4 regions of the Streptomyces sp. NPDC094448 genome follow, and region 3 is predicted to be linked to each of the others. Evidence: riboswitches for the same ligand, from Rfam matches in the RefSeq annotation. Region 3 holds a riboswitch; each other region holds the start of a gene.
What was found. A riboswitch is a leader RNA that binds a small molecule or an ion and turns the genes downstream of it on or off. The one in region 3 is predicted to bind cyclic di-AMP.

Region 1 (7,235 bases), on a different contig from region 3:
ACGGCGGCCGGGAGTACGCCGACCGGCCGGATCTGGCCAGCCGCTCCCAGCAGATAGCCGTGGCGGAGAAGGTGCTCGCCGCCGAGGGGCCCAAGGCGTGGCCGTCCTGCGGGATCGCGTCGGGCCTCGGCGGTGCCACGGGCGCCGTGACCGATCCGGGCGGTGCCGACCCGGTGCCCAGCGGCCCCGCCGCCGGACGCCCGGCGGGCCAGGCCAAGGCGGGCGACCTCCCCGCGGAGCCGCCCAAGGCGGGGGAGAAGGCGCCGGACGCCTCCGCTTCCCCTGCCCCCTCCGCCGGTAAGGCGGAGAAGAAGGGGGCGGCGGCCAAGCCCGCCGAGGGCGTCGGCAAGCACCGCGGCGCACCCGCCGCCGAGGAGGCCGCCAAGGAGACCCCTTCGGGCCCGGCCGGCCCCGGCGCTCCCGGGAGCACCGGCACCCCGTCCGTGGAAACCGCCGACCCGTCCCGCGCCTCCGGCCCCGACCGGACCTCCCGCTCCGAGACCGCCCGTTCCGATGCCCTGAATCAGGGCGATCAGGGCGGTACGGGCACTCCGGCCAAGACCGGCACCGCGGACGGTACGGGTGAAGCCGGGCAGCCCTCCGGTACGTACACGGTCCGCTCCGGCGACAACCTCTGGTCCATCGCCGAGGAGAAGAAGGTCCCCGGCGGCTGGCCGGCGCTCTATGAGGCCAACCAGGAGCTGGTCGGAGCTGATCCCGATCTGATCCTCCCTGGCCAGAGCCTTGATCTCCAGGCGAAGTAGCCTCCGGAACACCGAAATTGACGCCCTATTTTGCTGGGATATGTCCATTTCCGTGTAAGTGAGACATGAGTCTCTTCGGTCCGGCCGTGGTCCCCACTCTTCCGGAATCCCTCATTCCGCACGCCACCTGCGAAAACGCGAGTTTCCGGAGGGGTGGGATGGGCGTTTTGCCCACGATGTTCCGTCGTTGAAGAAGCGGGACGCCTGTGACTACGGTCTGGACCGCTCGCCAAAGCGGGCACCACTGACCGTCACGCCGAATCCTGCCGTCGGTCGGGGGGAACAGTCGTCGCGAAAGCGCCGAAGGCAGGAGCGGGGGACCCAGGTTTGTGCCGGTCCCGTCCGACAGCCCGCGAGGGCGGCGGACGACCGGCTTGGGGTGAAGCCGTACGACGCGGGTCGTACGGCCGGGCAACTCACTGCGCCCGAACCCGACAGCTCACCTCGTAGGCGTCGGTGAGGAGAACCTCCATGCTGTTTTCCAGCAAGGGCAAGCACCGCCGCCCGTCCAAGGCCGCCCGCTTCGCCGCCTTCGCAGGCATCACCACCGTCGCCGTCGCCGCCCCGATCATGGGCGCCACCTCGGCCTCCGCCGCCACCGCCGCCGAGTGGGACAAGGTCGCCCAGTGCGAGTCCGGCGGCAACTGGTCCATCAACACGGGCAACGGCTACTACGGCGGCGTCCAGTTCTCCAGCTCCACCTGGGCCGCCTTCGGCGGCACCAAGTACGCCCCCAACGCGCACCTCGCCACCAAGGCGCAGCAGATCGAGATCGCCGAGAAGACCCTGGCGGGCCAGGGCAAGGGCGCCTGGCCGAAGTGCGGTGTCGGCCTCTCGAACACCCCGTACGGCGGTGCCGCCGCCGAGCAGGCCCCGGCCCAGCCGAAGCAGGAGAAGCCGAAGCAGCAGGCCGAGCCCGCGCAGCCGAAGCAGGAGCGCGCCGAGGTTCCGACCACCCGCTCCGAGCGCGCCCAGGCCCCGGCCTCGGCGAAGTCCGCGGCTCCGGCCAAGGGCTTCGAGAAGGGCGACGGCGAGTACGAGGTCAAGTCCGGCGACACCCTCAGCAAGATCGCCGACGCCGAGCAGGTCGAAGGCGGCTGGCAGAAGCTGTTCGAGCTGAACAAGGACATCGTCGACGACGCCGACGTCATCTTCCCGGGCCAGCAGCTCCACCTCGGCTGACGGGCCTGACCCTCCCGGGCCGGCAGCTCCACCTCGGCCAACGGACCTGCGGCTCCCCGCGAACCGCACCCCCGGGGCCGGTCCCTTTCCGGACCTGCCCCCACCCGGACCCCGGACCGCGGCTCCCCCCTGCGGTCCACCCCCCACGGGTCCGACCCCCCCGCACCCCGGGCCGGCGCGCTTCCCCCGTACGCGCCGGTCCGGGGTTCCGTCTGCCGCCCCGGACTGCTCCGTACGGCCCCGGAGAACCGCCCCCGTGCACCCGTCTGAGCGAGCAGATGCCCAGCTGAGAACTGTTACCCATCGGTAGGAACGCGGCTTTTGCCCACCACCGCAGTTCTTCGCACTCTTTTTCGTCCCAGGGGGCGGGCATCGGCGGGGCGGCGCCCGCCGTCCGGTTAGGCTCTTGGCGCAAGGCTCAAGAGACCCGCACCCCACGCGTCACATCCCAGAAGGAGATGCTCGTGCCGTCCATCGACGTCGTCGTAGCCCGGGAAATCCTCGACTCCCGGGGGAACCCCACGGTCGAGGTCGAGGTCGGCCTCGACGACGGGAGCACCGGCCGCGCCGCCGTGCCCTCCGGTGCCTCCACCGGCGCCTTCGAGGCCCTGGAGCTGCGCGACGGGGACCCGAACCGCTACCTCGGCAAGGGAGTGGAGAAGGCCGTCCTCGCCGTCATCGAGCAGATCGGCCCGGAGCTGGTCGGCTACGACGCCACCGAGCAGCGCCTGATCGACCAGGCGATGTTCGACCTGGACGCCACCCCCGACAAGTCGTCGCTGGGCGCCAACGCCATCCTCGGTGTCTCCCTCGCCGTGGCGCACGCCGCCTCCGAGGCCTCCGACCTGCCGCTCTTCCGCTACCTCGGCGGCCCGAACGCGCACCTGCTGCCCGTTCCGATGATGAACATCCTCAACGGCGGCTCCCACGCGGACTCCAACGTCGACATCCAGGAGTTCATGATCGCCCCGATCGGCGCGGAGTCCTTCTCCGAGGCGCTGCGCTGGGGCACCGAGGTCTACCACACCCTCAAGAAGGTGCTGAAGGGCCGCGGCCTCTCCACCGGCCTCGGAGACGAGGGCGGCTTCGCCCCGAACCTGGACTCCAACCGGGCCGCCCTGGACCTGATCCTGGAGGCCATCAAGGAGGCCGGCTACACCCCCGGCCAGGACATCGCGCTGGCGCTCGACGTCGCCGCCTCCGAGTTCTACAAGGACGGCGCCTACCAGTTCGAGGGCAAGAGCCTCTCCGCCGCCGAGCTGACCTCGTACTACGAGGAGCTGGTCGCCGCCTACCCGCTGGTCTCGATCGAGGACCCGCTGTTCGAGGACGACTGGGCGGGCTGGAAGGCCCTCACCGAGAAGCTGGGCTCCAAGGTCCAGATCGTCGGCGACGACCTCTTCGTCACCAACCCGGAGCGCCTCGGCCGCGGTATCGAAGAGGGCTCCGCCAACGCCCTCCTGGTCAAGGTCAACCAGATCGGCTCGCTGACCGAGACCCTCGACGCCGTCGAGCTGGCCCAGCGCAACGGCTTCAAGTGCATGATGTCCCACCGCTCCGGCGAGACCGAGGACGTCACCATCGCCGACCTCGCCGTCGCCACCAACTGCGGCCAGATCAAGACCGGCGCCCCGGCCCGTTCCGAGCGCGTCGCCAAGTACAACCAGCTGCTGCGCATCGAGGAGATCCTCGACGACGCCGCCGTCTACGCGGGCCGCAGCGCCTTCCCCCGCTTCAAGGGCTGACCCCTTCAAGGGCTGACCCCTTCCAGGGCCGGACCGAGCCCGCAGGGTTCGCCAGCCCGTCGTACGCCACGTCCCCGGCCGCGGTCCCGTACCGTGTCCGGGGACGTGCGCACGTACACACGGAGCAGGGGAGGCGGACGGCATGGCCCGGAAGAGTGCCGGATCCGGCGGCGACCGGTTCTCCACGGCGACCCGGCTGCGTCTGCTCGGCGAGCAGACCGCCGCCCGGGTCTACCGCTCCCAGAACAAGCGGCAGGCCCGCCGCTCCCGGCTCACCGGCCGGGCCGCCTTCCTCGCCCTGATCGTCTGCTCCCTCGTCGTCGCCCTCGCCTACCCGATGCGGCAGTACGTCTCCCAGCGCGGAGAGATCGCCGAACAGCAGGAGCGGCGGAAGGAAGCGGAGGAGCAGGTCGAGAGGTTGCGCGACGAGAAGGCCCGGCTCCAGGACGACAGGTACATCCGCAAGCTGGCCCGGGAGCATCTGCACTATGTGGAGCCCGGCGAGACCGGCTATACGATGATCGACCCCGAGGCGGCCGAGCAGCGCCGCACCGACCAGGGCTCGGCCGACCGGCCCTGGTATTCGAACGTCTGGGAGGGCGTCGACACCGCGGACCGCGAGTAGTCCGCCCCGTACCCCCGCCCTCCCGGCAGCAGCACCAGCAGCACCAGCAGGCACGACCCGGACCCAAGGCAGGCATGGAAACCCCTCCTCCCACCACCGAGCACACCGCCCCCACGGACGCCGATATCGCGGCCTTCGAGGAGCAGCTCGGGCGGCCGCCGCGCGGGCTGCGCGCGATCGCCCACCGCTGCCCCTGCGGACTGCCCGATGTGGTCGAGACCGCGCCCCGGCTGCCCGACGGCACCCCCTTCCCCACGCTCTACTATCTGACCTGCCCGCGTGCCGCCTCCGCGATCGGCACGCTGGAGGCCAATGGCGTGATGAAGGAGATGAGTGAGCGGCTGGCCGCCGATCCCGAGCTGGCGGCCGCCTACCGGGCCGCCCACGAGGACTACATCGCCCGCCGCGACGAGATCGAGGAGCTGACGGGCTTCCCGAGCGCCGGTGGTATGCCCGACCGGGTGAAGTGCCTGCACGTCCTGGTCGGCCACTCGCTGGCCGCCGGGCCCGGGGTGAACCCGCTGGGCGACGAGGCCATCGCGATGCTGCCCGAGTGGTGGGCCAAGGGCCCGTGTGTGACCCCCTGCGCCCCGGCCGCCGAGGCCTCCGTATGACCCGGGTCGCCGCCGTCGACTGCGGTACGAACTCCATCCGCCTGCTGGTCGCCGATCTCGACCCCGCGACCGGGGTGCTCGGCGAACTCGACCGGCGGATGACCATCGTCCGGCTGGGCCAGGGCGTGGACCGCACCGGGCGGCTGGCGCCGGATGCGCTGGAGCGCACCTTCGCCGCCTGCCGCGAGTACGCGGGCGTCATCGAGGAGCTGGGCGCCGAGCGGGTGCGCTTCGTGGCCACCTCCGCCTCCCGCGACGCCGAGAACCGCGACGAGTTCGTCCGGGGCGTCCTGGACATCCTCGGTGTCGAGCCCGAGGTGGTGACCGGGGCGCAGGAGGCGGAGTTCTCCTTCACCGGCGCCACCCGCGAGCTGCCCGGCCACGAGGAGCGGCTGGTCGTCGACATCGGCGGCGGCTCCACCGAGTTCGTCACCGGCCGCGAGCACGTGGCGGCCGCCCGCTCGGTCGATATCGGCTGCGTACGGCTGACCGAGCGGCACGTCCGCAGCGACCCGCCGGCCGAGGCCGAGCTGGCGGCGATCCGCGCGGACGTGGCGGCCGCCCTCGACCTGGCCGAGGAGACCGTTCCGCTGCGGAGCGCGGCCACCCTGGTCGGGCTGGCCGGTTCGGTGACCACGGTCGCCGCGATCGCGCTGGGCCTCGACCGCTACGACTGGGAGGCCATCCACCACTCCCGGATCTCCTACGAGACCGTCGCCGGGATCACCCGTACCCTCGCCGCCGCCACGCACGACGAGCGCGCGGCGATTCCGGTGATGCACCCCGGCCGGGTCGACGTCATCGTCGCGGGCGCCCTGATCCTGCTCGGGATCATGGAGCGGACCGGGGCCGGGGAGGTCGTCGTCAGCGAGCACGACATCCTCGACGGCATCGCCTGGTCCCTCGTATAAATCCGACATAAGGCCCGTATAAAGCGGGCCCCCGCACCGCCGCGCGGGGGCCCGGAAACCAAGTTCGTGAAGTTCTTCACAAGGAAAACGGGCCTGCTGGGGGCCTTGGGGGGCCGAAAGGCCCGTTCCGTCCGGTCCAAGGGCCCGACAGGACCCCGACAAGGGGAACTTCACCCTGTTTCGGGCGTGTGAACCAGATGGGGGGCAATCCCCTCGGCCGGGCCCAAGCGGCCTGCTCACGGCGGGTTCCCAACGACTGGACCACCGGCCGGGTTCCCTCTTTGTGGTGTCATCTGGATCACGGGGGCCGCGCAGTGTAGCAGAGGTGCCCACGGTTCTTGTGAAGGGGCTCACGAGCACCCCCTCGGGAGGGGGTGGATACTCGATGGCATGAGCACCACGGAGCGTCCCAGGATCCTCGTCGTAGGCGGTGGGTACGTTGGCCTGTACGCGGCCCGGCGCATTCTGAAGAAGATGCGTTACGGCGAGGCGACCGTCACGGTCGTCGACCCCCGTTCGTACATGACGTACCAGCCCTTCCTCCCCGAAGCCGCCGCCGGCAGCATCTCGCCCCGGCATGTCGTCGTCCCGCTGCGACGCGTGCTGCCCAAGGCCGAGGTGCTCACCGGTCGGGTCACCACGATCGACCAGGACCGCAAGGTCGCCACGATCGCCCCGCTCGTCGGCGAGGCCTACGAGCTGCCCTTCGACTATCTGGTCGTGGCGCTCGGCGCGGTCTCCCGTACCTTCCCGATCCCCGGCCTCGCCGAGCAGGGCATCGGCATGAAGGGCATCGAGGAGGCCATCGGCCTGCGCAACCACGTTCTGGAGCAGCTGGACAAGGCCGACTCCACCACCGACGAGGAGGTCCGCCGCAAGGCCCTGACCTTCGTCTTCGTCGGCGGCGGCTTCGCCGGTGCCGAGACCATCGGTGAGGTCGAGGACCTGGCCAGGGACGCGGCCAAGTACTACCGCAACGTCAAGCGCGAGGACATGCGCTTCGTCCTCGTCGACGCCGCCGACAAGATCCTCCCCGAGGTCGGGCCCAAGCTCGGCGCCTACGGCAAGGAGCATCTGGAGAGCCGCGGTATCGAGATCTACCTCTCGACGTCGCTGGACTCCTGCGTCGACGGCCACGTGGTGCTGAAGAACGGCCTGGAGGTCGACTCCAACACCATCGTGTGGACCGCCGGTGTGAAGCCGAACCCGGCGCTCGCCCGCTACGGCCTGCCGCTCGGCCCCCGCGGCCATGTGGACACCTCCACCACCCTCCAGGTGCAGGGCACCGACTACATCTGGGCCGCGGGCGACAACGCCCAGGTCCCGGACGTGGCCGCCCGCAAGGCCGGGGTGGAGAACGCCTGGTGCCCGCCGAACGCCCAGCACGCGCTGCG
Region 2 (7,235 bases), on a different contig from region 3:
ACCGGCCGGGCGCGGTCCAGACCCAACTGCTCATCGGCCGGATCGGCGCCGACCGGCACGACCGGGTCTGGCCGGCCCAGGTGCTCGGCACGTACTGCCTCGGCGGCACCCTCACCTCCCGGCTCGACCGGGTGCTCCGCGAGGAGAAGGGGTACACCTACGGGGTCCGGGCCTTCGCACAGGTGCTGTGCTCCGCCCCGGACGGTTCGGGCGCCGCGCTGCTGGGCATCAGCGGCTCGGTCGACACGCCCAACACCGGCCCGGCGCTGGAGGACCTCTGGCAGGTTCTGCGCACCCTCGCCGAAGGGGGACTGACGGACGCCGAGCGCGATGTCGCCGTACAGAACCTCGTCGGAGTCGCCCCGCTGCGGTACGAGACGGCGGCATCCGTCGCGGGCACCCTCGCGGACCAGGTGGAGCAGCACCTTCCCGACGACTTCCAGGGGCAGTTGTACGCCCGTCTGGCCCAGACCGGGACGGTCGAGGCGACCGCGGCGGTCGTCAGCGCGTTCCCGGTGGACCGGCTGGTGACCGTACTCGTCGGTGATGCCTCCGAGATCGCCGGGCCCGTCCGGGCGCTGGGCATCGGGGAAGTGACGGTGGTGAAGGGCTGACGGACCGGCAGCCGCGCAGGTGGGCCGGGCCGGTCGGTCCGGCCCCCGCGGCGCGTGGTCCGGCGGTGCCGGTGGTACGGGCGGAGCCCCGGGCGTTGCGCGTTGGTGCGCCGCGCCCGGGGCTCCGCTCCGTCAGCTGTCCGTTTTGGTGGGAAGTTGACCGGCATGGGCTGTGGCATGAGCAACAAAGAAGCCCGTTTGTTTGGTGATCGACATGCCGTCCGCCTAGCGTCGATCCGGCTGTTCGCCTGCAGGCGCCGCAAACCGCGGCACGGACAGCCATCGCCGAGTCCCCGCCGGGCGCGAGCCCTGGGGAGCCGGGGACCCATGTCCCCACCGGGGTGAATCGGACCCTCCGCAGCCCGTGGAGGAGCCGTAGGAGACCTTCCTCTCTCCGAACCCGTCAGCTAACCCGGTAGGCGAGAAGGAAGGAAAGGACCAGCCTCTCCATGGCGTTTGCCCGAACCAGTGGGAAGCACCGTGGCCCGAGCCGGATGACGCGCCGCAGCGCGAGCATCGCCGGAGCCGCCACCCTCGCCACCACCGGCGTCATCGGCACCCTCGCCGCCCCCGCGTTCGCCTCCGACGGCGACGGCCGGGAGCAGAACGGCGACCCGGGCACCCTGAGCGCCGAGGACACGGGCACCCTTCAGATCCTCGCCGCCGAGCAGCCCGGCACCCTCCAGCCGCTCTCCGCGTCCGATTCGCTCTCCGGCCAGGTCGCCGACCAGGCCCACGCCCAGAAGCAGCAGGCCGTGGCCCGCGCCCAGGCGGAGGCGGAGGCCAAGCGCGAGGCCGAGGCGCGGGCCGAGGCCGAACGCGAGGCCCGTGAGCGCGCCGCCCGGGACGCCGAGCGCAAGCGGCTGCTCAACACCTGGACGGCGCCCGTCGAGGGTTCGGGCGTCACCACCTCCTACCGGGCCAACAGCGCGCTCTGGTCCTCCGGTACGCACACCGGTATCGACTTCCACGCCTCGACCGGGACGAAGATCGTGTCCGTGGGCGCGGGCACCGTCGTAGAGGCGGGCTGGGGCGGGGCCTACGGCTACAACGTCGTCATCGAGATGCGCGACGGTTCGTACACCCAGTACGCGCATCTGTCGTCGCTCTCCGTCACTGCCGGGCAGACCGTGATGCCCGGCCAGCAGATCGGCCGCGCGGGCTCCACCGGGAACTCCACCGGCGCGCACCTCCACTTCGAGGTCCGCACCGGCGCGGAATACGGCTCGGACGTCGACCCGGTCGCGTATCTGCGCGGCAAGGGCGTCCGGGTCTGACCTCCCGGGCCCGCCCCGGGCCCCTCGGATCGGGTGCAGCCGCTTCTCGGCTTTCCCGTCTGCTTTTGCTGGTTTTCGCAGTGCCCCGGCGCCCGGCGCCGGGGCACTGCGCGTTCCGGAGCCGCCGTCCCGTGATTCCCGTGGCCGGAAGATATCGGCGGTTTATCGGAGGCTGTCGGAATATCCGTGCGCCTGGCATAGAGTCTTCCGGTAAATACGAGCGGCTGCATTCCGTCGCTTCGTCCGGATCACAGCGGAGGTACGGGTATGCGGGTTCCCGCGCAATCGGTCTGCAGGGCGATTCGCGACGACATCGTCTCCGGGGTCTTCCCGCGCGGCGGCCGGCTGGCGGAGGAGCAGCTCGCCCGGCGGTACGGGGTCTCCCGGGTGCCGGTGCGGGAAGCGCTGCGGACCCTGGAGTCGGAGGGCTTCGTGACCACCCGGCGCCATGCGGGTGCCTGTGTCGCCGAACCGACCGAGCAGGAGGCGGCCGATCTGCTGGAGATCCGGGCGCTGCTGGAGCCGCTGGCGGCGGCCCGGGCCGCCCGGCACCGTACGGAGGGGCATCTGAAGGTGCTGCGCGGTCTGGTCCGGCTCGGACAGGAGCGGGCGGCCCGTGGCCAGGTGGGGGAGTTGCGGTCGCTGGACGGCTGGTTCCACGAGACGCTCGCCCAGGCGTCCGCGGGCTCCGGGCTGATCGCGCTGCTGCTGCCGCTGCGCCGGAAGATCGCCTGGATGTACGCGGTGGAGCCGGCGGCCCGGCGGCCCGTGGAGTCATGGGCCGAGCACGGGGCGATCGTGGACGCCGTGGGGCGGCGGGACCCGGAGCGGGCGCGGGCGCTGGCGGCGCTGCACATGGAGCGGGCGGCGGACGCCTACCGGCTGCGCTGCGCGGCGCGGGAAGCGGGGCGCCCGGACACCGGACCGGCGGGTGGACCGGGGACCGGGTCGGCCGCCGGGGCGGGCGCCGCGGTCCGCCGCTGAACCGGAGCCCGGCAACATTCCGTCAACACAAGATGCGATCGCATTTAACACGGGCACGGTAGAAAAGAGCAGGGAGCTATTCCCCGCCGGGAATCACACGGTGTCCCGGCGCTGTCCCGGCGGGATTCCGTTGATGCGCCGGTGGTGTTTCCCGGGATTATTCCGTCGGGATTCCATCGGGACTCCCGAGCAGATTCCCGAGCAGGATTCCCGTGGAAGTATTCGGGCTTCCCGGACGGCTACGGCGAACAGGGTGCTCCCCGGTGCTGTCCGGCGTACATCAGGAAAAGAAGCGGGCGCCGATCCCGGCCGGGGGATCGGCGCCCGAGTCCCGGGACCGCGGCGAGGCGCGGCCGGGCGGTGCGGCGGAGTCGCCTCAGACCGTCTCCGGAAGCTCCTCAAGCCCTTCGGCGACGAGCTTCGCCAGCTTGTCCAGGGCGGCGTCCGCACCCTCGGCGTCGGAGGCGAGGACGATCTCCTCGCCACCCTGGGCACCCAGGCCCAGCACGGCGAGCATGGAGGCCGCGTTGACCGGGGAGCCGTCGGCCTTGGCGATCGTCACCGGGACACCGGAAGCCGTGGCGGCCCGGACGAAGATGGAAGCGGGGCGGGCGTGCAGGCCCTCGGCCCAGCCGACGTTGACGCGGCGCTCAGCCATGGTGTTGCCCTTCACATTCAGTGGTTGTCTAGACCAGTTCCCGGTCAGTGTCTCACGGCACCCCCGGTGCTCGTGCCGCCTCGGAGACCGGCCCGTGCACCCCTAGACTGCCCCGGTCCGCCGCCCGTCGCGAGCCGTGACCGGACGGCTGCGTCCGGCGAACGCCGGGACGAGCCCGCCGGGCTCCACGGGTCCGCCGTACGCTTTCTGCCATGCAGACCGAGCGGGACGAGGGCCGGGACGACGGACCGGGGGCGGGGGCGGGCCCCGGGCTGCCGGAGCCAGGCCCGGCCGGGCCCGGCCGGCAGGCCCCGGCCGGGCATGCCTACCCCGACCACTGGGAGGCCGACGTCGTCCTGCGCGACGGGGCGACCGCCCGGATCCGGCCCATCACCGCCGCGGACGGCGACCGGCTCGTCAGCTTCTACGGACAGGTGTCGGACGAGTCGAAGTACTACCGCTTCTTCGCGCCCTACCCCCAGCTCTCGGCCAAGGACGTCCACCGCTTCACCCACCACGACTTCGTCGACCGGGTGGGGCTCGCCGTCACCGTCGGGGGCGAGTTCATCGCGACCGTCCGCTACGACCGGATCGACCGCACCGGACGGCCCGCGAGTGCGCCCGCCGACGGCGCGGAGGTGGCGTTCCTGGTCCAGGACGCACACCAGGGGCGGGGGATCGCCTCGACGATGCTGGAGCACATCGCGGCCGTCGCCCGGGAGCGCGGCATCCGCCGGTTCGCCGCGGAGGTGCTCCCCGCCAACAACAAGATGATCAAGGTCTTCCGGGACGCCGGATACACGCAGCGGCGCAGCTTCGAGGACGGCACGGTCCATCTCACCCTCGACCTCGAACCCACCGCGGAGTCCGTCGCGGTCCAGCGCGCCCGTGAGCACCGGGCCGAGGCCCGGTCCGTACAGCGCCTCCTCGCACCGCGCGGCGTCGCGGTCGTCGGCGTGGGCCGGGCGCCCGGGGGACTGGGGCGGACGGTGCTGCACGATCTGATCGCCGCGGGGTACACGGGCCGTACCTACGCGGTGAACCGGGCGTTCCCCGCGGACCGGCGGGAGATCGACGGCGTGCCCGCGTACCGCTCGGTCCGCGAGATCGCGGGCCGGGAGGGTACGGAGTCCGGGGCGCCGGTGGACCTCGCGGTCGTCGCGGTGCCCGCCGAGCGGGTGCCGGACGTCGTCACCGACTGCGGCGAGGCCGGGGTACGCGGACTGGTCGTGCTCAGCGCCGGGTACGCGGAGAGCGGGGCGGCCGGACGGGCGCGCCAGCGCGAGCTGGTGCGCCGGGCCCGTTCGTACGGGATGCGGATCATCGGCCCGAACTCGTTCGGGGTCATCAACAACGCGGAGGGGGTACGCCTCAACGCCTCCCTGGCGCCGTACGCCCCGGCGCCCGGCCGGATCGGCCTCTTCACCCAGTCAGGGGCGATCGGTATCGCGCTGCTGGCGGCGCTGCACCGGCGCGGCACGGGAGCCCCCGGCGGGGCGGTTCCCGCCGGGCTCACCGGTCCGGCCGGTCCCGCTGGTCTGTCAACGTTTGTGTCGTCGGGCAACCGGGCGGACGTCTCCGGCAACGACATCCTCCAGTACTGGTACGAGGACCCGGACACCGATGTCGCCCTGCTCTATCTGGAGTCCATCGGCAACCCGCGCAAGTTCACCCGGCTGGCCCGGCGCACGGCCGCGGTGAAGCCGGTCGTCGTGGTCAAGGGCGCCCGCCACAGCGGCAGCGAACCGCCGGGGCACGCGGTGCCGGTCGCCAGGATCCCGGACGCGGCCGTCGACGCGCTGCTCCGGCAGGCCGGTGTCATCCGGGTCGACACGGTGACCGAGCTGGTCGACGTCGGCCTTCTGCTGGCGGGCGGGCCGCTGCCCCGCGGGCCGCGCGTGGCGATTCTCGGGAACTCCGAGTCCCTCGGCCTCCTCACGTACGACGCCTGTCTGACGGAGGGCCTGCGCCCGCTGCCGCCGCTCGACCTGACGACGGCGGCCACCCCCGCCCACTTCCGGGCGGCTCTGGTCCGGGCCCTCGCCGCCGACGACTGCGACGCGGTGGTGGTCACCGCGATTCCCCGGGTGCGCGAGAGCGGTACGGACGAGTCCGGCGACGGCGAGGAACTCGCCGGTGCGCTGCGGGCGGCGGCCGCGGCCGCGCCCGGGAAGCCGGTCGTGGTCGTCCAGGTCGAACTGGGCGGCCTGACGGGCGCGTTCGCCTCGGGCGGCGGGCCCTCTGCGGATGGCCGGGGTGCCGGGGCCTTCGGGCCGCCCGCGCACGGCGGTGCCCCGGCGCCTTCCCCCGGGGCAAGCCGGGTCGGCGGCGGGTCCGGGGCGAGCGCTTCCGCCGGTGCCGGCCGGGTCGGCGGCGGGTCCGGGAGCCCGGCGGGTGTTTCCGCCGGTGAAACCGGGCCGGTGGCCGGAGCGCCGGGAATCCCCGCCTATCCCGCCGCCGAGCGGGCCGTGCGGGCGCTCGCCGAAGCCGTCAAGTACGGGCAGTGGCGGCGCGAGGCCGCCACCGGCGGGAAGGTCCCCGAATACGAGGACATCGACGAATCCGGGGCCGCCGAACTCATCGAAGGGCTGCTCGCCGGTGAGGCCGACGCGCGCGGCATCACCCTCGCGCCCGGGGACGCCCACGCCCTGCTCGCCGCCTACGGGATCCGGGTCGAGCCCGCCCTCCCCGCGCCCGGTCCCGACGAAGCCGTACGCGCCGCCGAACGGCTCGGCTACCCCGTGGCGCTCAAGACCACCGCCCCCCACCTGCGGCACCGCGCCGACCTCGGGGGCGTACGGCTCGACCTCGGCGGCGAGGCACAGCTGCGCCGGGCCTACCGGGAGCTGACCCGACTCCTCGGCCGGCCCGTCGAGCTCCAGCCGGTCGTCCAGGCCATGGCCCCCCGCGGCGTCGACACCGTCGTCCGCGCCGTCGTCGACCCGGCCGTCGGCCCCTATCTCTCCTTCGGGCTCGCGGGCGTCGCCTCCGAACTCCTCGGCGATACCGCGCACCGGCTGATTCCGGTCACCGACCGGGATGCCGCCGGGCAGATCCGGAGCATCCGTACCGCCCCCCTCCTCTTCGGCTGGCGCGGCTCCGCCCCCGTCGACACCACCGCACTCGAACATCTGCTGTTGCGCGTGTCACGGCTGGTGGACGACCATCCGGAGGTCGTCGGCGTCGGTCTGGAGCCGGTGGTCGTGTCCCCGGCGGGGCTCTCCGTGCTCGGCGCCTCGGTACGGCTCGCGTCCACCCCGGTACCCACCGATCTCGGCCCGCGCCGACTTCCGAGCTACTGAGCATCCGCTCGGCACCACGATCGTCCGCCGCCCCCCGGGGCCCGTAGGATGGACCACATGGCGAAGACCGGTACGACGACCCAGGGGCTGCGCGCGGCGATCGAGCGCAGCGGCTACTACCCGGCTCTCGTGGCAGAGGCGGTGGAGGCGGCCGTCGGCGGCGAGCGGATCGTCTCGTACCTGGTCCACCAGGAGACGACGTTCGACGCCAACGAGGTCCGCCGCCATGTGACCGTCCTGGTCCTCACGTGCAACCGCTTCATCGTCAGCCACACCGATGAGCAGGCCGCCGACTCCAGCTCCCCGACGCCGTACGCCACCACGTCCACCGAGTCGGTCAAACTGGACCGGATCTCCTCCGTCGTGGTCAGCCGTGTCGTCGCCAACCCCGAGTCGTACA
Region 3 (7,235 bases):
GCCGCCCTGCACGACGAGGCCGGACGCGCCGAGGACACCGACTGGCCGCAGATCCTCGCGCTGTACGACCTCCTGGTCGCCCGCGCCCCGGAGCCGATGGCCGAGCTGGGGCGGGCGGTCGCGGTGGCCCGGGTGCACGGGCCCGCGGCCGGTCTCGCCGAGGTGGCGGCGGTGGCGGACCGGCTCCCCGGGCACCACCGGATCGACGCGGTCCGGGCGCATCTGCTGGAGGAGGCGGGGGAGCGGACCGCGGCCCGGGAGGCGTACGAGAAGGCCGCGGCGGCCACCCTCAGCGCTCCGGAGGCCCGCTATCTGCGCGCCCGTGCCGCCCGGCTGCCCCGCTGATCCCGGGATCCGCCTCCATCCGATATCCGATATCCGGCGTACCGGCCCCTACCTAATGGTTTGACCTTTATTGAATGGGTTGACCTTTACGTAACGTCAACTTCTACCGTTCATGTCATGGAGTGGTCGATCCAAGAGGTCGCCCGGCGTGCCGGGACGACCAGCCGCACCCTGCGGCACTACGCGGACATCGGGCTGCTGGCACCCCGGCGGACCGGGGCCAACGGCTACCGCTACTACGGGCCGGACGAGCTGGTGCGCCTCCAGCGGATCCTGCTCCTGCGCGAGCTGGGGCTCGGGCTGCCCGCCATCGCCGAGGTGCTGGCGGGCCAGCAGGACACGACCGCGGCGCTCCGGGCCCATCTGGAGCTGCTGGAGCTGGAGCGGGACCGCCTCGCCCGCCGGATCGCGTCCGTGCGGACCACTCTCCGCAAGACCGAACTAGGGGAGGAACTCATGGCGGAAGACGTACTCGACGGCTTCGACCACACGAAGTACGAGAAGGAGGTCACGGAACGCTGGGGCGCGGACGCCTGGCGCGCGAGCGGCCGGCGGTGGCAGCAGCTCGGGGAGGACGAGCGGCGGGCGCATCTGCTCGACCACGAGACGATCGCCCGGGACTACGCCCGGGCCCTGAAGGACGGCGCCGCGCCCGGCGACGAGACCGTCCAGGCGATCACCCGGCGGATGTACGCCTGGCAGTCGGTGATGGCCGCTCCGTCGAAGTCCCATTTCACGGGTCTCGGCGAGATGTTCGCCTCGGACCCGCGCTTCGGCGGCAACTACGACAAGTACGGGGCGGGGACGGCGGTCTTCGTCCGGGACGCGATGCGGGTGTACGCGGAGCGTCACCTCACCGACTGAACAGCCCGGAAAAGGGCAGATGGCGGGGGTGGAGGGAACTCTCGGCAGCGTCGCGGGGGAAATGGTCACCAGAGGTGCTCCGGATGGCGTAAGGTTGTGTTCACCGACGCGGGGTGGAGCAGCTCGGTAGCTCGCTGGGCTCATAACCCAGAGGTCGCAGGTTCAAATCCTGTCCCCGCTACTGAAGAAACGGCCCGGTGCTTTCGTTCTGCGAGAGCACCGGGCCGTTGTCGTATCCGAAGAGGCCCCTGGAGGTCTCCGGCGGCCGCGGGGCCGCCAGGGGGCTCAAGGGGCCTCATGATCCCCGGGCCCCGGGGGTCACCCGGGCGGTCCAGTGCGGCTCGCCCCGGGCACCCGCCGCCGCGAGGCTGGGAGGGGAGGAGAGCGCCTGTGGCGGAGCAGACACAGCGGAACGGATACGGCAGTGCCCGGCGTTTCGCCCGGATGCTGCCGTCGCTGATGATCGTCATCGGGGTGGTGTACGACCTCACGACCCCGTCGAAGTTCACCGCCGTGCCCATGTTCACGGCCGCCCCGCTGATCGCGGCCCCCTTCTTCTCCTTCGCCGTCACGCTGGCGACGGGCGTCTTCGCCGTCCTGACCGAACTGGGTCTGGACATCTACAACCGCTCGCTCGGCCAGACCCAGGCCTATACCGAGCTGAGTACGGTCGTCACCGTCTCCGCCCTGGCGCTCTTCATCAACCGGGTCATCACCCGGAGCAACGAGAAACTGGCCTCGGCCCGGGTGATCGCCGAGGCCGCGCAGCGGGCCGTGCTGCCCACACCCGCCGAGGAGATCGGCGGGCTGCGGATCGCCGCACGGTACGAGGCGGCGCTCGCCGACGCCTTCATCGGCGGTGACCTCTTCGCCGTACAGGACACTCCGCACGGTGTTCGGCTGGTGGTCGGGGACGTCCGGGGCAAGGGGCTGGGGGCGGTGGAGGCCGTGGCCATCCTGATCGGGGCCTTCCGGGAGGCGGCCGAGCGGGAGGCCTCGCTGGAGTGCGTCGCGGACCGGCTGGAGCAGGCGCTCGTCCGGGAGGCGCTACGGCGCGGAGCGGGCGATCTCGACGATTTCGAGGGGTTCGCGACCGCCGTGTTCGCGGAGATCCCGCGGGGCCTCGGGGCCGTACGCCTGCTGAACCGGGGGCACCCCGAGCCGCTGCTGCTCCACGCCGACGGGCGGCTGCGCATGCTGCCGCCGGACGAGGCGGCGCTGCCGCTGGGCATGAGGGAGCTGGGGAACTGGCCGGGGCGGGCCGAATCGCATCCGATGCCCGACGGGTCGACCCTGCTGCTCTACACGGACGGGCTGTCGGAGGCGCGGAACGCGGCCGGGGTGTTCTACGACCCGGAGGAGCAGCTCGGCGGGCGGGCGTTCCCGGGGCCGGGGGAGCTGCTGGACGCGCTGGTGGACGACGTACGACGGCATACGGGCGGCGGATCGACGGACGATATGGCGCTGCTCGCGGTCACCCGCCCGAACGGAGACGGCGGTCCGGGAGGCCCCGGAGGCCAGGGAGGTCAGGGTCTCGGGGGTCCGGGCGGTTTCGGCGGGGCCCGCGAGGCCGGGGCGGCCGGGGCGGAGGGCAGGTCTTCGGAACAGTCGCCCCTCCGGCCCGATGGATAAAGAGTTGACCAACGATTGGCCAAGTGCTGGGGGCTATATGCCATTGCACTGCCGTTTTCTGCACGGTGCGTGATCGAACCGTCGCTGTCGCCATAACATCTGACGAACCATCAGGGGCGCGGAGGGGGCGGAAGGGCCCTGAAGGGGCCTCAGAGGCGGGTAACTCGCCCGATTTGAAAGCCTTCTGTCCCGGTTGATTCGCCGTCCGGGTTTAAGGATCATCAGGAACACTTGGAAAACATTCCCGGTGTCTATTAACGTTCGATAACGCAGCGCGGTCGTCCCAGTCGCCGTCAGGGCGGCTCCGTGCTCATGCGCCGAATCCCGCAAGGGAACCGGGGAACCACTTCTTGGGGTGAATCGGATGCCTCCGCAGCCTGCGGAGACACCGTAGGAGACCTTCCTGCTCCGAACCCGTCAGCTAACCCGGTAGGCGAGAAGGAAGGAAAGGAGTACGCCTCAGTGGCGTCCAACAGTCCTGCCCCGCAAGCCCCTGCCGGGCCCGGGTACATGAGCAACGGCACCCGCTTCGGTGAAGACGGTGGTGCCGAGCCGGCCACCGGCGAGTGGAACCCCAGCGCGGAAACGCTTCTCCCGAACCGTGGCCGCCACCGCGTACTGCGTCAGCAGCGCCGGGCCTTCGCCCGCAGCTCCACCGTCCTCGGTGTCGGTGTGATCGCCGCGGTCGGCGCGGGCGGCATCGCCACCGCGCAGGACAAGGCCCCCATCACCATCTCCCTCCCCGACGGGCTCGGCGGCACCGAGGACGGCGCGCAGAACGCCGGCCTCGCCACCATGGGCGACACCGTCACCGAGACCGCGACGGGCGAGCAGTCCGAGGCCGACGGCAACGCGGGTGAGGCGCTGCGCTCCCGGATCCTCCAGCAGGCCGAGCAGCAGCAGGCGCAGGCCGAGGCGGAGCGCCGGGCCGCGGCCGAGAAGGCCGCCGCCGAAGCCGCCGCCGCGGATGCGCTGAAGGCGTCCGCCGACGCCAAGAAGAAGGCGGACGAGGCGAAGAAGAAGGCCGCCGAGGAAGCCAAGAAGAAGGCGGAGGCCGAGCGTCTCGCCAAACTGGCGAAGAGCTTCGCGCTCCCCACCTCCTCGTACAACATCACCTCGACCTTCGGTTCGTCCGGCGGACTCTGGTCCTCCGGCCAGCACACCGGTCTCGACTTCGCCGCCCCCGCGGGCACCCCGGTCAAGGCCGTGGGCGCGGGCACCGTCAAGTCCGCCGGTTACGCGGGCTCGTACGGCTACCAGGTCGTCATCGAGCTGAACGACGGCACCGAGGTCATGTACGCCCACCTCTCGTCGATCAACGCCAACGTGGGCCAGAAGGTCGTCGCGGGCGATATGGTCGGACGGGTCGGCTCGACCGGCAACTCCACCGGCAACCACCTCCATCTGGAGGTCAAGACGCCCGGCGGTACGACGATCGACCCCGGCGCCTGGCTGCGCAGCAAGGGCCTCCAGCCCTGACGCCCGCGGGACCCCGCCACCCGTGAACCCCGCCCGGACCTGCGTCCCTCCTGGGTTCTCGCGGTCCTGAAGCCTTGTGGGGCCCGGGTGCCCCTTGGTGACCACCGGCAGCTCTGACGCACCAACCCCCCGACGTCAGGGCTGCCGGTTCTTTTCGCCGGCCGCTTCCGTACCCGCCCGTACTCTGTGCGGCTCGGCTCAGACGCGGTACGGGTTGTACCCCTCGTAGTCCCGGTACGGCGGCGGTACGGAGACCACACCGCTCGTCCTGGCCGCGTACGTCAGCGCCGGACCGGCCACCGCCTTCCGCAGCCACATATGGTGCAGCAACTCCTGCTCCCGCGCGACGAAGTCCGGATCCGCCGTACCGCGCTGCGCCCGGTCGCGCAGGAACGCCAGGGACGTCGCGAAGCGGACGTACTCCGCCACCGCGTGTGCCGCGGCCGGTCCATGGGTGCGCCGGGCGACGTTCCGGGCTTCGGTACGGGCCCGCATCGACGCCAGCGCCGCGGGTTCGGCCGGTGCCAGCCAGCCGGCGGTGGCATACGGCGGCAGGGCCGCCGAGATCGTCCGCAGCTCGCGCTGGCGGGACCAGATCGTCAGCCAGGTCAGCAGCGCGAAGACCGGGACCATGAACATCCCGTAGACCAGGTAGAAGCCGATCGGGCCGAGATACGAAGCCGAGCCGTTCCACAGGGCGTGCATACCCATCGACAGCAGCAGCCCCAGCGCGGGGAAGGCGAACCTCCGGAACCGGTGGCGGCGGGCGGCCGACGCGGCGAGACCCAGACCGATACCGGTGAGCACGGTGAACAGCGGATGCGCGAACGGCGACATGATGATCCGTACGAAGAACGTCGCCGTCACCGAGACCAGGCCCGATTCGCCCGGCAGCCGGTCGCCGTCGAAGGCCGTACCGAGGTAGAGGATGTTCTCGGTGAACGCGAAGCCGGTGGCGGTGAACCCGGCGACGACGATGCCGTCGACCAGACCCGTGAAATGCCGGCGCCGGAAGAAGAAGAGCAGGAAGATCGCGGCGCCCTTCGCGGTCTCCTCGACGATCGGCGCCACCACCGTCGCGCCGAGGTTGTCCGCGTCGGTCGGATCCGCGGTGCTGTTGGCGATCCACTGGATGGCGAAGGTGTTCGCCGTGATCGACATCAGGGCGGCGGCGAAGGCGCCCCAGGCGAAGGCGAACGCCAGATTGCGCCAGGGGCCCGGCTCGACCCGGTCCAGCCAGCGGAAGGCGGCGAGGAGCAGCGGGACCGGGAGGGTCGCCAGGCCGAGACCGACGAGGAAGCCCTGGGTCCCGGTCTCGTCGCGGACCGTCGCGAGGATGGCGAGGGCGCAGAGCGCGAGCAGGACGATCAGCACCCCGGCCCGGAGCACCTTGCTCCGCCAGATCCGGGAGGCGCGCGGTTTGTAGCGCCAGCGCGACCGCTCGGGCAGTGCGTCGAATACCGGCTCCGCGGCATAGGCGGGGACGGCGGGGCCTGTAGGACCCGTGGGGCCCGTGGGGCCAATGATCCCGGCGGGGGCTGTGCGGTCCGTGGGGCCAATGATCCCGGCAGGGACCGTGGCCCCGGCAGGGCCCGTGGGGCCGGCGGGGGCCGTGGCCCCGGTGGGTGCCGTGGGGCCGACGCGGGTGGCGTTGCCGCCGGGGGTGGCGGATGCGCCCGGTCCGGGGGTGGACGGCGCGGGCCGGGGTTCAGGAGGCGTTGCCCGGTGTTCGGCCTCCCCGAGGGGTGCGGAATGCCCCGCCGTATCCGTATTTACGGTAGGCGGGGGAGGCCCTGGAGGTGCCGCGTCCGCCGGACGGGGCGGCTGCGGGCTGGACTCGGACTGCGGGGGCGACGGCTCTGACACCTGTCGACACTAACGACCTGCACCGACAACACGCGACGGGGATACGGCGTTCCGGTCGGTCGGAGCGTCCGGAAGACCCGGTCCGGAGCCGCGGTCAGACCCGGCGGAAGAGGAGATCGCGGACGATGTGCCCCTTGTCCAGGCCCTGGCCCTCGAAGCGGGTCCGGGGCCGGAAGCCGGGCCGGGGGGCGAAGCCGCCGTCCTCGGCCGTGTTCTCGAAGTCGGGGTGCGCGGTCAGCACCTCCAGCATCTGGTCCGCGTACGGCTCCCAGTCCGTCGCGCAGTGCAGCACCGCCCCGGGCTTCAGGGCCCCGGCGGCCAGCGTCAGGAACTCGGGCTGGATCAGCCGCCGCTTGTGGTGGCGCTTCTTCGGCCACGGGTCCGGGAAGTACACCCGCATTCCGGCGAGGGAGCCCGGCGCGAGCTGCTCCCGCAGCAGGATGATCGCGTCCCCGTTGGCCACCCGGACGTTCGTCAGCCCGTTCCGCTCGGCGAGGCCGAGCAGATTGCCCTGACCCGGAGTGTGGACGTCGACGGCGAGGATTCCGGTCGCGGGATCGGCGGCCGCCATGGCCGCGGTTGCTTCGCCCATGCCGAAGCCGATCTCCAGCACCACCGGCAGTCCGTCGAACATCGCGGCGAGGTCGAGCCGGTCCCGTCCGTCGATATCGAGGCCCCAGACCGGCCAGAGCCGCTGGAGCGCATCGCCCTGGCCGGTGGTGACCCGGCTGCGGCGGGGCTGGAAGCTCCGGATCCGCCGCTCGTGGTGCGAGCCCGCGGGATCGGCCGCCGGCCCTCCGGGGAACCGCGGCTCACGCGCCGCCCGCCCGGAGGCGGCGGAGCCTCCCGCGGGAGCCCCGGAACCGGCGCCGCCCGACCCGGAACGGGACCCGGAGCCGGAACCAGAAGCGGAAGGGGAGCCGGAATCGGCCGTGGACCCGGAGGCGGGTTCGGAGCCGGAGCCGGGAACGGAGGATTCGGGGGTGTGGGGGCGCGATGTCGACACAGTGGGTCCGATTCTACGGGGGTACGCCGGTGCCCGCGCCGCC
Region 4 (7,235 bases), on a different contig from region 3:
CTTCGTCAACGTCCCTTCCCTGCACCAGCCGAACTGGTTCCATCTGGAGGGCGCCACCCGTGCGGCGGGCGACTCCCGCGCCACCCACGCCGCCGCCCTGGAGTACGTCGACCGGCATATCGGACGGCTCTTCGCGGCCGCCGCGAGCCGCCGCCGCTGCTTCACGATCGTCTGCTCCGACCACGGAACGGCCTACGGCGACGACGGCTACACCGGCCACCGGCTGGGCCACGAGGCCGTCTGGACGGTGCCGTACGCACACTTCTTCCTCAACCCGCCGCCCGGTAGCCCCGGTGTCCGGCCGGAGGCCGCCGTATGACCACCGCACCGGCCCCCCGGCCGTACCAAAGCTATGTATACGCATATCCGCATAAAACTTGCTACCGCCCCCTCGGGGAGCGGCGCCCCCGGCTGCGCGAGCTGTGGGCCGGCGAGCGGAAGGACGCGCTCTCCCTCTATCTCCACATACCGTTCTGCGAGGTCCGCTGCGGCTTCTGCAATCTGTTCACCCGCATCGGCGCGCCCGGCGAGCTGACGACCCGCTATCTCGACGCCCTGGACCGCCAGGCCGAGGCGGTCCGGGACGCGCTGGGCGACGACGGACCGGTCCGGTTCGCCGCGGCGGCCTTCGGCGGCGGCACCCCCACCTTCCTCACCGCCGACGAACTCGACCGGCTCTGCGATATCGCCGAGAAGCGGATGGGCGCCGATCTGGCGGCGGTACCGCTCTCCGTGGAGACCTCCCCCTCGACCGCCACCGCCGACCGGCTCGCGGTCCTCGCCGCCCGGGGCGCCACCCGGCTGAGCATCGGGGTCCAGAGCTTCGTCGCCGAGGAGGCGAGGGCCGCCGTCCGCCCGCAGCGCGGGGCGGACGTCGAGGCCGCGCTCGGCCGTATCCGGGACAGCGGCGTCCCCGTCCTGAACATCGACCTGATCTACGGAATCGGCGGCCAGACCGAGCGGACCTGGCGCTACTCCCTGGACGCCGCGCTCGGCTGGCGCCCGGAGGAGTTGTATCTCTACCCGTTGTACGTCCGGCCGCTGACCGGTCTGGACCGGCGGGTCAGGGAGAGCGACCGGGAGTGGGACGCCCGGCGCCTCGCGCTCTACCGCCAGGGCCGGGACCACCTGCTGGCCCGGGGGTACGAGCAGGTGTCGATGCGGATGTTCCGCCGGACGGACGCGCCCGGGGCGGGCGAGGCGCGGGGCCCCGACGACTACGCCTGCCAGACCGACGGCATGATCGGGCTGGGCTGCGGTGCCCGCTCGTACACCTCCCGGCTGCACTATTCGTTCGACTACGCGGTGGGCGCTTCCGAAGTCCGGGGCATCATCGACGACTACACCCGCACCGAGGACTTCGGGCGGGCCGAGGTCGGCTTCGCCATGGACGGGGCGGAGTCCGGGCGGCGCCATCTGCTCCAGTCGCTGCTCCAGGCCAGAGGGCTGGTGACGGAGGAGTACCGGGACCGCTTCGGCACCGCGCCCGAGGACGACTTCGGCCCCGAGCTGGCGCGGTTCGCCGCGCTGGGCTGGCTGGACCGGGACGCGCCCGCCGGTCTCCTCCGGCTCGGGCCCGAGGGGCTCGCGCACTCGGACGCGCTCGGTCCCGAGCTGTTCTCGCCCGCCGTGCGCGCCCGCATGGCCGCCTACGAGCCGAAGTGAGGGCGGCGCCGTGGATCTGACGATGCTCTACCGGGGGCCGCTGGCCTCCTGCGACTACGACTGCCCCTACTGCCCCTTCGCCAAGCGGCGGGACAGCCCGGAGACCCTGCGCGCCGACCGCGCCGCACTGGAACGTTTCTGCGAATGGGTGGCCGACCAGCCGGCGGCTCCCGCCGGGGGCCGGTTCTCGGTGCTCTTCACCCCCTGGGGCGAGGGGCTGGTCCGCTCCTGGTACCGGCGGGCGCTGGTGGAGCTGTCCGGGCTGCCCCAGGTCCGGCGGGTGGCCGTGCAGACCAACCTGAGCTGCCGTACCGGCTGGCTGGCCGATGCCGATCCGGAGAAGGCGGCGCTCTGGTGTACGTACCATCCGGGTCAGACGCCGTACGACCGCTTCCTCGGCAAGGCCCGTGAACTGGCCGCCCTGGGGATCCGCTACAGCGTCGGGATCGTCGGCCTGCCGGAGCACCGGGAGCCCGCCCTGCGGCTCCGCGCCGAACTGCCGGAACACGTCTATCTCTGGGTGAACGCGGCCGAGGGGCACACCTACACCGATGCCGAGGCCGCCGGATGGGCCGCGATCGACCCGCTGTTCGCGTACAGCCGCCATCCGCACGCTTCGGCCGGGCTGCCGTGCCGTACCGGCGAGTCGGTGGTCTCGGTGGACGGCGAAGGAACGGTCCGCCGCTGCCATTTCGTCCCCGCCCCGCTGGGCAGCCTCTACGACGGCTCCTACCGCGCGGCGCTGCGGCCGCGGGCCTGTCCGCTGGCGGTCTGCGACTGCCACATCGGGTACGTCCACCTCGAATCCCTGCCGCTGTACGACGTCTTCGCGGGCGGGGTGCTGGAGCGGATACCCGCTCCGGGGGTACTCCCTTCCGGCGGCCCGGCCGGCCCCTGACCGCCGGAAGGGGTCACAGCGGCAGCAGATCGGGCCGCTTGGCCTCCACATGGTCGCCGGAGCTCTCGCCGCGCAGCCGCCGTCCGATCCACGGCCCGAGGTACTCCCGCGCCCACTGGATATCGTCGCGCCGCACTTCTAGGGTGCCCCGCACCGGTACGGGCGGCCACGCCCGGTCCGGGTCCGCGGACACCTCCAGGCCGAGGACCTGGGCGGCCCGCAGCGCGACCCGGGTGTGCCCTTCCGGCGACAGATGCAGCCGGTCGGGGTCCCAGGCCCGGCGGTCCTGTACGGACCGGAGCGACCACAGGTCGAGGACCGGGCAGTCGTAGCGGTCGGCGATGGCCCGGACATGGGCCGTGTACGTGGCGATCCTGCCGCGCAGATGGCGCAGGACGGGCACGTCCCGGGTGTCGAACCCGGTGGTCACCATGACCGTGCCGACGGCGCCGGTCAGTTCGGCGACGGCGCGTTCGAAGCGCTCCGCCACATCGTCGGGGTCGGTGCCGGGCCGGATGATGTCATTGCCCCCGGCGCAGAACGACACCAGGTCCGGGGCGAGTTCCTTCGCCCTGGGGACCTGCTCCTCGACGATCTGGTCGAGGAGTCTGCCGCGGACCGCGAGATTGGCGTAGCGGAAGCTGTGTTCGGGTCTGCGGTCGGCGAGCAGTTCCGCGAAGCGGTCCGCCCAGCCGATGTAGGTCCCCCCGGGTCCCGGGTCCCCCACGCCCTCGGTGAAGCTGTCCCCGATCGCCGCGTACGACCCGATTCCGGACTGGTCATAAGTTCTCGAATCGTCTCCCACGGACGCCATCCTCTCTCCGCGGATGTGACCTACGCGACCGTAGGGAGGGGTTGACGGACCGTGATCTATCCCACCGTGATCACCTGTGGTGGGGGGAATACGGGGAATCCCCCGCGACACGGGGTGTCGCGGGGGATTCGCCGGGCGCCGGGGCTGCGGGCCCCGGGCCGGAGCCGGGGTGCCTCAGAGGGAGACGCCGTGGCTGCGGAGATGGGCGACCGGGTCGATGTCGGAGCCGTAGGCAGGTCCGGTGCGGACCTCCAGGTGGAGGTGCGGGCCGCTGGAGTTGCCGGTGGAGCCGGAGAGGCCGATCTGCTGTCCGCCGCCGACGGACTGGCCCGCCGAGACGGAGAGGGAGGAGAGATGGGCGTACTGGGAGTAGGTGCCGTCGGTGTGCTTGACGACGACCTCGTTGCCGTACGCGCCGGCCCAGCCCGCGGAGACGACCGTGCCGGGGCCGATGGAACGGACGGAGGTGCCGGTCGGGACCGCGAAGTCGACACCGGTGTGGTAGCCGCTGGACCACATGGCACCGGAGGCGCGGTACGGGGTGCCGACCTGGGCGCCGGCGAGCGGGGCGGCCCAGACGCCGGAGGCGGCCTCGGGCGCGGGTGCGGCGGGAGCGGCCGGGGCGGGCTCCTGCTGCGCCGGGGCGGCGGGCTCGGCGGCGGCCGGGGCCGGGGCAGCGGCGGCAGGACGGGCGCCGTCGCGCGAGGCCCGCTCACCCTTCTCAACCGCCTGCGCCGCCTTCTCCGCGGGCTCGGCCGCCTTGGCGGCCTTCTGCCCGGCCTTCTCGGCGGCCGGGGCCTCGGGGGCGCGCTCGGCACCCTTGCCGTCGAGCACCAGCTTCAGGCCGGGGTGGATCAGGGAAGGATCGTCGCCGACCGCGGCACGGTTGTCCGCGTACAGCTGCTGCCAGCCGCCCTCGACGTCCCGCTCCGAGGCGATCTTGGACAGATGGTCCCCGGCCACCACGATGTACGTGGCGGATCCGGCGGGCTTCCCGGCAGCGGCGGCGGGCGCGGCGGCCGGGGCGACGGCGGCGGCCGGGGCAACGGCGGCGGCCGGGGCGGCGGGCGCGGCCTGTTCGGCGGCATGGGCGCCGGTGGCCCCGATCAGGGGCAGTGCGATGGCGGCGCCGCCGGTTCCGGCAGCGACGATTCCACGGGTGATGACCGTGGACTTGGGACGGCGGTGCTTACCCTTTGCGGGCATGGCGCGTTTCCTCTCCGGCGCCTGCGAGGTGAGCTGTCGGGTTCGGGCGGGAGGTGCCCGGTCGCGCACGGCGCGACTTCACCCCGAGCCGGACGGTTTCCCGTCCGGCGGACTACCTGGGTCCCCCGCTCCTGCCACGTGCTTCGGGTGAAGGGTTCCGGACGGCGGCAGGATTCGGCGGTCCGCCCGGATTGCGGTGACCGTAAACCGGCCGTAAGAGCGGGAACAAGCCACTCGCACCAGGGCGGGCGGAGCCGATCTTGAGGACGGGCCGGTGGCGGTGACCCTCCGTGGGTGCCGCTCCGTCAACTCCCGCCGGACGCCCGTATGCCCCTCCCGGGCCACCGCCACACACCGTCACGAATGTGATCCTGCTCATGAACCACCCCCCATCCCCCAACGAGACGGGGCATGTTCGAACGAAGAGTCCATGACGGACATAGGGGACAGAGGCTGTTCATTCGGCAGTCGCTCACCGCGCGGACGTCAATCACCCCTCGGACGTCGGCAGACGGTCCGACGGAATGATTGCCTGAGGAATCAATGTCGTATCGTCGGGGTCATGCCACCGTCGGCGACCGGCGCCGACGGGCCGTGACTGTGCAGGGAGCCGTTGTGACGCAGCAGGTGCCGCAGGTCCCGTCGACCGAGCCGGAGCTGGCCGGGATCCGCAACTTCCGCGACCTCGGCGGGCTGCCGACGGCCGACGGCCGTGCGGTGCGCGCCGGACGGCTCTACCGCAGCGGCCATCTGGCCCATGCCACCGCGAGCGACGCCGCTTTTCTCGCCGGTCTCGGACTGCATACGGTCTTCGATTTCCGCAATGCCGCCGATATCCGCCTGGAGGGCCCGGACGTGACCCTGCCGGGGGTCCGGAATCTCAACCTCCCGCTGAGCGACCCGGCGGACGGCGCCGAGTTCTGGCGGGTGGTGCAGCGCGGCGATCTGCCGCAGCTGCGGTCCCTGCTGGCGGACGGCCGGGCCGCGCAGCGGATGGTGGACTCGTACCGGGCGATCATCACCGGGCGGACGGCCGAGCACAGCCGGGTGCTGCACGCGCTGGCCGGGGACAGCGTCCCCGCGCTGATGCACTGCGCGGCGGGCAAGGACCGGGCGGGGCTGTCGATCGCGGTGACCCTGCTCGCGGTGGGTGTGGAGCGGGAGGCCGTCGAGGCGGACTATCTGAAGTCGAACGATCCGCACCGGCGCTACCGGGTGCGCCGGGCCGAGGACGCCCCGGAGGGCATGTCGCCGGAGGTGATGGAGCTGCTGAGTCCGCTGTTCGACGCGCGCGCGGCGTATCTGCACGCGGCCTTCGACGCCGTCGACTCGGTGTGGGGCGGCACACCGCGCTATCTCTCCGAGGGACTCGGGCTCTCCGCCGCGACCCGGGAGCGGCTGCGGGAGAGGCTGCTCGACAAGGGCTGAACCGCTCCGCGGGCGCCCAGGAGCACGTCCGCCCGGCCCGCCCGGAGCCGGGCGGGTCCGGCCCGCCCGGCGGGTCCGGCCCGGCCCGCCGCCGGCCGGACGGGTCTCCGCCTTCGCCCGCCGGGCCGGTGCCCGGTGGACCGCGGTACGGTTCCCGGCCGCCGGCCGGCCGGGAAGCGGCGGGGCGGCCTACTTCGCTCCGACCTCGAAGAGCAGGTAGAGGAAGCCGGCGAAGACATGCCCGGCGACCAAGTAGGCGAAGAGCCGGATCCAGATCCCCTTCGGGAACTTGCCCTCCTCGTTCTTCGCACGGGGCGCGGACCCGGGGGCCGGGGCGCCTTCCGAAGCGGTGGGGTTCTCGACCATGACGGCCTCTGCTTTCTCCGGCGCGACGGCCGGGTTCCTCCGGCACGGGGCCGGATCGCATCTGCACGGGCGGGACGGTGCGGACCGTCGCGCGACGGTCCTGGGCCTGCTCCCGGATCGGGCCGCATCAGCGGGATCCGGGCGTATGCCGCTAGAAGTGCGGATGGAAGATGTCGGGGCTCTGCAGCAGGGTGTGGACGAAGATCATCTCGGCGCCGTCGCGGGTGGCGGCGGCGATCCGGTGCGGGGTCAGCGAGTCGTAGTGCGCGCTGTCGCCGGGGCCCAGCTCGTGGACGGCGTCCCCGAGGCCGAGCCGGACCCGGCCGTCGAGGACATAGAGCCACTCCTCGCCGGGATGCCGGCGGACCAGCTCGCCCTGGGCGCCGTACGGCACGATGAGGCGGAGCGTCTGCATGGCCCGGCCCGGACTGCCGACCTGGTGGTAGGTCCAGCCGTCGGCCTGGGACGGTTCCCGGCTGCCGGCCCGGATCACGGGGTCGTGCTCGGGCGCCGGCTCGCCGAGCAGCTCGGCGACTGTCGTACCGTAGATCCTGGCGAGGCCGAGCAGCATCGGCAGCGAGGGCTGCCTGCGGCCGGTCTCCAGCCGGGACAGATGCGCGGGCGACAGTCCGGCGCGGTGGGCGGCGGCCTCCAGGGTGAGCCCGCGCCTGCGGCGCAGATCGCGCAGTCTGGGTGCCACGTCCGGCAGGGCGTCGGTCGCCTCCCCGGCGGCGGGGCCGCCGGGCGCCGTGGATCGGAGGTCCGGGGGGTGGCCCCCGGGAGGACTCTGCATGACTCCATTGCGCCAGGAAAATGCCTCCGAGGCAAGTTTCTTGCCCCAGAGGCAAAAACTTCCCG

Region 1: it holds a riboswitch for cyclic di-AMP, as region 3 does, so the genes downstream of both, ACIQ9E_RS24540 (transglycosylase family protein) here and ACIQ9E_RS23065 (M23 family metallopeptidase) in region 3, are expected to answer to the same signal.
Region 2: it holds a riboswitch for cyclic di-AMP, as region 3 does, so the genes downstream of both, ACIQ9E_RS00380 (M23 family metallopeptidase) here and ACIQ9E_RS23065 (M23 family metallopeptidase) in region 3, are expected to answer to the same signal.
Region 4: it holds a riboswitch for cyclic di-AMP, as region 3 does, so the genes downstream of both, ACIQ9E_RS03320 (peptidoglycan DD-metalloendopeptidase family protein) here and ACIQ9E_RS23065 (M23 family metallopeptidase) in region 3, are expected to answer to the same signal.

The regions. Positions count from the first base shown of each region.
Region 1 covers NZ_JBIWGU010000013.1:77,028-84,262, forward strand. The annotation lists gene ACIQ9E_RS24535 (transglycosylase family protein) at 1-764, shown strand, start outside; cyclic di-AMP (ydaO/yuaA leader) riboswitch at 1,053-1,232, shown strand; gene ACIQ9E_RS24540 (transglycosylase family protein) at 1,236-1,946, shown strand; gene eno (phosphopyruvate hydratase) at 2,405-3,691, shown strand; gene ACIQ9E_RS24550 (septum formation initiator family protein) at 3,834-4,316, shown strand; gene ACIQ9E_RS24555 (DUF501 domain-containing protein) at 4,391-4,930, shown strand; gene ACIQ9E_RS24560 (exopolyphosphatase) at 4,927-5,841, shown strand; gene ACIQ9E_RS24565 (NAD(P)/FAD-dependent oxidoreductase) at 6,232-7,235, shown strand, end outside.
Region 2 covers NZ_JBIWGU010000001.1:103,403-110,637, forward strand. The annotation lists gene ACIQ9E_RS00375 (M16 family metallopeptidase) at 1-614, shown strand, start outside; cyclic di-AMP (ydaO/yuaA leader) riboswitch at 888-1,051, shown strand; gene ACIQ9E_RS00380 (M23 family metallopeptidase) at 1,064-1,891, shown strand; gene ACIQ9E_RS00385 (GntR family transcriptional regulator) at 2,159-2,875, shown strand; gene ACIQ9E_RS00390 (HPr family phosphocarrier protein) at 3,252-3,533, opposite strand; gene ACIQ9E_RS00395 (GNAT family N-acetyltransferase) at 3,746-6,835, shown strand; gene ACIQ9E_RS00400 (DUF5998 family protein) at 6,893-7,235, shown strand, end outside.
Region 3 covers NZ_JBIWGU010000011.1:298,910-306,144, forward strand. The annotation lists gene ACIQ9E_RS23045 (RNA polymerase sigma factor) at 1-345, shown strand, start outside; gene ACIQ9E_RS23050 (MerR family transcriptional regulator) at 463-1,209, shown strand; tRNA gene ACIQ9E_RS23055 (tRNA-Met) at 1,317-1,390, shown strand; gene ACIQ9E_RS23060 (PP2C family protein-serine/threonine phosphatase) at 1,600-2,841, shown strand; cyclic di-AMP (ydaO/yuaA leader) riboswitch at 3,147-3,292, shown strand; gene ACIQ9E_RS23065 (M23 family metallopeptidase) at 3,304-4,320, shown strand; gene ACIQ9E_RS23070 (PrsW family intramembrane metalloprotease) at 4,519-5,844, opposite strand; gene trmB (tRNA (guanosine(46)-N7)-methyltransferase TrmB) at 6,281-7,192, opposite strand.
Region 4 covers NZ_JBIWGU010000001.1:812,196-819,430, reverse strand. The annotation lists gene ACIQ9E_RS03340 (STM4013/SEN3800 family hydrolase) at 1-319, shown strand, start outside; gene ACIQ9E_RS03335 (STM4012 family radical SAM protein) at 316-1,665, shown strand; gene ACIQ9E_RS03330 (STM4011 family radical SAM protein) at 1,676-2,563, shown strand; gene ACIQ9E_RS03325 (SGNH/GDSL hydrolase family protein) at 2,577-3,377, opposite strand; gene ACIQ9E_RS03320 (peptidoglycan DD-metalloendopeptidase family protein) at 3,552-4,583, opposite strand; cyclic di-AMP (ydaO/yuaA leader) riboswitch at 4,589-4,740, opposite strand; gene ACIQ9E_RS03315 (tyrosine-protein phosphatase) at 5,199-6,011, shown strand; gene ACIQ9E_RS03310 (DUF6126 family protein) at 6,201-6,377, opposite strand; gene ACIQ9E_RS03305 (XRE family transcriptional regulator) at 6,529-7,170, opposite strand.